DNA from 2 places in the Exiguobacterium sp. RM11 genome. Region 1 is predicted to be linked to the other one. Evidence: a T-box and tRNA genes for the amino acid it is inferred to sense, from the RefSeq annotation. Region 1 holds a T-box; the other holds one or more tRNA genes.
The links. A T-box is a leader RNA that pairs with one kind of tRNA and senses whether it is charged. The one in region 1 lies ahead of argS (arginine--tRNA ligase), so its partner is inferred to be a tRNA-Arg.
Positions count from the first base shown of each region.

Region 1 (3,124 bases):
TTCTCGACTCAATTTCTTCAAAGACGGCTATGAAATGTTCTCTGACTTTTAATTTTAAAGTTGCTAAATCAAAAGGACCTCAGCGAATGAGGTCCTTTTTTGTATAGCTTACATTTCTTCCGGAGCTTCGACACCGAGTAAGCGGAGTCCTTCCGTCAATACGAGCGTCACTGCCTTCACGAGTGCGAGACGCGATTGTTTGCCTGCATCTTCTTCTAAGACGCGGACATGACCGTAATACTTGTTGAACGCTTGCGCGAGGTCAAGTACGTAGCGGCTGATGATGGATGGTTCGCGGCGTTCATGCGCACGTGTGATGACGTGCGGGAACGCGTTGAGCATCGTGACGACACTCCATGAGTAGTCATCATCTGCACCAGTGAACGGTGAGCCATCGTAGTTCCCTTTACGGAGGAGTGAGTTCGCACGAGCATTCGTGTATTGAACGTAAGGTCCTGTCTCCCCTTCAAACTTGAGCATGCTGTCGAGATCGAATTCGATGTTGTTGATGCGTTCGTTCTTCAAGTCGTGGAAGACGACCGCTCCGACACCGACCATGCGTGCGACGTCTTCTGCGTTCGCAAGGTCCGGATTCTTCTGTTCGATGTTCGCTTGTGCTTTTTCGATTGCTTCTTTCAACACTTCCTCAAGAAGAACGATGCGACCTTTGCGTGTCGACATCTTCTTCCCTTCTTGCAAGATCAAGCCGAACGGTACGTGATGCATGCCATCGACGAAGTCGTAGCCGAGCTTACGAAGAACCGAGAAGAGTTGTTTGAAGTGTAGCGCCTGTTCGCCACCGACGACATAGTTCGCTTGCACGAAGTTGTACGTCTCGTAGCGATAAATCGCTGCTGCCAAGTCGCGTGTCGCATACAATGTCGCGCCATCTTTCTTCTTGATTAGGCATGGTGGCAAATTCTCTTCTTCGAGCGAGACGACCATCGCGCCTTCACTTTCGACTAAGAGATTTTTTTCTTCGAGCATCTCGACGACGCGTCCCATCTTATCATTGTAGAATGCCTCACCATTGAAGCTCTCGAATTTCACACCGAGGAGGTCGTATACTTTTTGGAACTCTTTAAGTGACTCGTCACGGAACCATTGCCAAAGCTCTGTCGCTTCCGCATCGCCGTCTTCAAGCTTCTTGAACCAGGCACGACCCTCGTCTTCGAGTTCCGGCTGTGTCTTCGCTTCTTCGTGGAAGTGAACATATAATTTCAAGAGTTCTGCAATTGGATTGGCGCGTACCGCTTCCTCATCGCCCCACTTCTTGTAGGCAACCATCAATTTCCCGAACTGAGTACCCCAGTCTCCAAGGTGGTTGACGCCGACGACGTCATATCCGTTTTTGCGTGCGATTTGGTTGATCGCATTCCCAATCACCGTCGAACGTAAGTGACCCATCGAGAACGGCTTGGCAATGTTTGGTGACGAGAAGTCCGTCACAATCGTTTCATTACGTGTTGCATGTGTCGCGTACTCTGACTTCTCATCGAGTACCATGTTGATGATTTCTTTTGACACGACGTCACGGCTCAAGAAGACGTTGACGTAAGGTCCTGCCGCCTCGACTTTTGTGAACAGTTCATCATTCAAGTCGTTTGCGATATCTGTCGCAATCATGACAGGTGCTTTACGATAAGCTTTCGCCAATTGGAAACATGGGAACGCGAGGTCACCGTGTGCCTCGTGTTTTGGCTTCTCAATCAATGCTTCAATCTGGTCAATCGTGAGCTCGTCTCCGATGACACGTGCTAACGCTTCTGCGTACTTGCGTTCATAACTCATTTGTATGTCCTCCTTCTTCGTATCACAACTCATAAAAAAAACGCCCTTTGCATAGATGCAAAGAGACGGGAATTCCCGCGGTACCACTCTTCTTGCCTGCATGACGCAGACCGCTTTATGGTGATAACGGTTCCCTCCGGCTATGCCTACTCTCGTTTCGGATAGCATCTCAAAAGTGCGTTTCGCGACGTTTGTCAGCCTAGGCTCTCACCAATCCCCAGGTCGCTTTGTTGACCAAACTATCGTTACTCTCTTTTTCATCGACATTCGTCTATGCGGTTGAAAAGCAATTTCATTATAGAGGATATTCCGTGTATACTCAATGCTAGAATTCAAGCATCATGGAACAGAAGCAGGACTCACACGAAATCGTGACGAATCTTTACTATTAGATCTTGAAATGTCCCATGCTAGGAGGGAACGCATGAACCACTTTCGTAAGATGTCCGTGCTCGGTTGGAGTATATGGAGTGCTTTATTCATCTTCACCATCGCATTATTCGCATTGGATGTCCTACACGCCCCAACGATCGATCCGTTGTCGTTTATTTTAATTTCATTGCTTGTCATCATTTTTCAACTCGACTCGATCGAAGTCAAAGGTGTGTACTTCACATTTTCTGAAAGTATCGTCTTAATTTTATTTTTATTCTTTGGATTTGAAACAGCACTCATCGTCAACCAAATCGGGTTGTTCGTCTTTCAATTCGCCAATTTGAAACCGAAAGTCGCCATCCGTCGCTTCCGCTTCACGTATCCGTGGAATGCCATTACGGCGTACTTAGAGATTGTCATCCCGGCAGCGGTTTATCTCGCCCTCGGTGGGGAGACCGGTCTCGACTTTTATTCGCAAGATTCGTTCGTGCCGCTTGCCGGACTGTTCCTTGCCATCTTCTTAAACACGGTATTCCAAAAATATCAGGTGAAATGGTGGTTCCGCGTCGACATCGCTTTAAGCGACTTTATGAAGATTGCCTTCTACACGTACGTCGTCAGTTTGATTTTCATCTTAGCGGCAGCGTTTTTCCGAGAGACCAACTTACTCGTCGTCAGTAGCATCGCCGCTGCGTTGACATTCTTTATTAAACGTCTCCTCATTCAAAAAGAGCGACAAGATGCATTCAAATCTTTGATTGAGCAATACGATGAAGCGAAAGAGGCCGTTTCCTTGTCACAGAGCGAGGCGCAAGCCATCGAAGTATTTTTAAGTCAATGCGAACAGCTGAATCATTATGATGAAGGGTATGTCGAGTTTAAATTGTTTGAACGCACCCTGTACTTTGATTTAAAGACGCGACAGCCCATCGATCGACCCATCGTCTTTACGTTGCTT
Region 1 covers NZ_CM187558.1:2,543,898-2,547,021, forward strand. Annotated here, with positions in the region: gene AC5LIL_RS13300 (hypothetical protein) at 1-52, shown strand, start outside; gene argS (arginine--tRNA ligase) at 109-1,791, opposite strand; T-box leader at 1,850-2,061, opposite strand; gene AC5LIL_RS13310 (GGDEF domain-containing protein) at 2,216-3,124, shown strand, end outside.

Region 2 (3,124 bases), 1.1 Mb from region 1:
AGTCAGGAAAGAAATCGAACAGCTTTGCCAAATCGAGAGACAGATTCGGTCGATGCAGTCAGGAGGGAATGACATGAACATTCGATACGAAACATTGCGTGAACCGATTACAGTCTACGGATACGCGAGTACGTTAGAGGACATCCCACGCGTGTGGGCCAGACTCCAACCAGAATTGACGACGGATGAGTCATACGGCGTCTGCCTACCGCATGAGAACGGCTATGTGGCTGGCATGACGAAGCCTGTGAGTGGGGAAGGATCGCGACAAGTCGAACTGACCGAAGGGAACTATATCGTCGCGACGGTCGAAGGGGGTATCCCGATGATTCCTACGACGTACGAACAACTGTTAAACGTTCCAGACGTGATGCTTCGCGACGCCGTCGACTTTGAACGTTATATTCACGGTCAAGGCGGAGAGGACGACATGATTGAAGTCTGGATGCCCATCGAATAGAAAAAGACGTTTCCCGATTGATCGGGAAACGTCTTTTGTATGATTAGCGTGTCATGACTTTGTCGATGAGACCGTAGTCTTTCGCTTGGTCAGCTGCCATGAAGTAGTCACGCTCTGTGTCGCGCTCGATGACTTCAAGTGGCTGTCCAGTGTTCTCTGCCATGATTTGGTTCAATTTCTCACGCATTTTGATGATGCGTTCTGCGTGAATCTTAATGTCTGACGCTTGGCCTTGTGTGCCGCCGAGCGGTTGGTGAATCATGATTTCTGCGTTCGGAAGTGCGAAGCGTTTTCCTTTTTCACCGGCTTGGAGCAAGAAGGCACCCATCGATGCAGCCATTCCGATACAAATCGTCGACACGTTCGGCTTGATGAAGTTCATCGTGTCGTAAATCGCCATGCCCGCTGTGATCGAACCACCTGGGCTGTTGATGTAGAGCGAGATGTCCTTTTCTGGATCCTCAGCTGCGAGGAAGAGAAGCTGTGCGACGATTGAGTTCGCGACGTTGTCGTCAATCGCACTTCCGAGAAGGATGATACGGTCTTTGAGCAAGCGTGAGTAGATGTCGTACGCGCGCTCCCCACGGCCTGTCTGTTCGATAACTGTTGGAATTAACATTGAATCTGCCTCCTTTATGTAGGTTGTAAGTTCATCATACCTGTATAGTCAATGTTGGTCAAACGATAGTCATCGTTTTTCACCTATTCCACGATTTTCGCGTCCTGAAACGAAAAAGAGGCCAGGCAATCTGCCTGACCTCTACATCTGATACACCCGGAGAGATTCGAACTCCCGACACCTGGCACCGGAAACCAGTGCTCTATCCCCTGAGCTACGGGTGCATGTGTGTGACACGAATTTATTATACATTTGTTTTATTGAAAAAGCAATCCTGTTCATTATCCTTTTTTGAGCGCAAGCGGAGCGGGTTCGTTACAATAGAGAAGAGGGGGGAGAACGATGCAACGGCAAGAACAAAAACAGGTACAACAGCAACAGATGACGCAAGACCTTGTGCAACGGCTACCGGTGCTCGAGGCGGACCGTCTGGCGCTCTCGTTTCGTCTCGCACGTCTGGCGCGCCATAATCCAAACATTCATATCGGGAGCGGGGATCTCGGATGGGTAGCGGATGCGGCGAGCGCGTTCGAAGAGAAGCTGTTCACCCAGATTCGAGAAGGAAGCGGCAGCGACTCGGAGAAAGAGCTGAGACGGCAACTCGTCTTGTTGCTCGACCATCGAGGATTATTGCCGGATACGAATGAGGTGTTGGCGGAGCGGTTCGGTGTCGACGTGACTCAAATCGAACAGGCGAGACAGGCACTCTTATTTCTTGAACCGACGGGAATCGGGGCGAGAACGGAACGAGAGTGTCAGTACCGCCATGCAATTGAACATGAGGACCCACGCGTCGTCGATGTATTTGATGCGATTGAGAGTGGCGTGAGCCAAAAACAGATGGCGAGCGTGCTCGCGATTTCAGATGAAGAGCTCGCCCGTTTAGAGCGAATTGTCGCGACACTACCAAAACGTCCATTATTATATGAAGAAACGGGTCACGTCTTCCCGGAAGTCGAAGTACGTTACGAAGATGGAGAGCTTGTCACGACGTGGTTCAGTCCGGAACTTGACGCAACACGAGTTGGGAATGACCGTGAGGCGAAATGGTGGACGACGTCCCTTGCGATGCGGAACGAGACGTTACGTGAGATATGGGCTGTCATCGCGTCACGTCAGACCGAGTGGTTGAAAGGTGAACTCGTCCTCAATCCGCTGACCCGTCGGACCGTCGCGCAACAAATCGGCAAGCACGAATCGACGGTCGGACGTGCCATCCAAGGGAAGTTCGCGAAGACCGAGGGCGGGATCATGGAATGGAAACACTTTTTCGTAAGGTCGACGAGTCATGGGCATTCGCCGTTCATGATCAAGCGGACGCTCGCAGAACTGATTCAACGGGAGAAGGCCCCGCAAAGTGATCAGGCACTCGCGGACGAACTCGCCCGATACGGCTATCCAGTGACGAGACGGACCGTGACGAATTATCGGGAAGAACTCGGATTCGGCAACTCACGTGAGCGTGAGCGGCAGTTATGGAAGGGATGACGAAAATGAAACTAACTTTATATAAACGTGACAATTGTTCGCTCTGTGACGAGGCGCTTGTCATGCTCGAATGGCTACAGGAGGATTATCCGATCGAACTCGAACAGATTGATATTACGGGAGATGAGGATCTCGAGGCGAAGTACCTCTTCGAAATCCCCGTTCTCATACATGAAGGAGAAGTCATCAGTCAAGGGCGATATGATGACAACAAAGTTGAAGATTTTGTTAAGTATACGCTTACATCGAAAAAAAACGTTTGAAGGGGTTGCCAGACGGAAAAGTGATTGATAAGATGAACTCGTAGCGGTGGGACGCAAATAAAAAAGTGGGACAAAAATTGTCCACACTGAAAGTCGAGGGGGTAAGAGCATGATCCAGCAACTGATTCACGTTCAGAAGCAAATTGTCCCTGACCTGCTCGATACGCTCCGACATCGTTACGATATCTTACACTATGTCCGCTTGATGCAGCCGATTGGCCGCAGGACACTCGCAACGAGTTTGGGACTGACCGAACGGGTACTCAGACGAGAAGTCGACTTTTTGAAAGACCA
Region 2 covers NZ_CM187558.1:826,640-829,763, forward strand. Annotated here, with positions in the region: gene AC5LIL_RS04385 (MerR family transcriptional regulator) at 1-460, shown strand, start outside; gene clpP (ATP-dependent Clp endopeptidase proteolytic subunit ClpP) at 504-1,079, opposite strand; tRNA gene AC5LIL_RS04395 (tRNA-Arg) at 1,231-1,303, opposite strand; gene AC5LIL_RS04400 (RNA polymerase factor sigma-54) at 1,422-2,567, shown strand; gene AC5LIL_RS04405 (glutaredoxin family protein) at 2,573-2,830, shown strand; gene AC5LIL_RS04410 (sugar-binding transcriptional regulator) at 2,940-3,124, shown strand, end outside.
Region 2: it has a tRNA-Arg gene. The T-box ahead of argS (arginine--tRNA ligase) is inferred to sense a tRNA for this amino acid. The anticodon was not compared.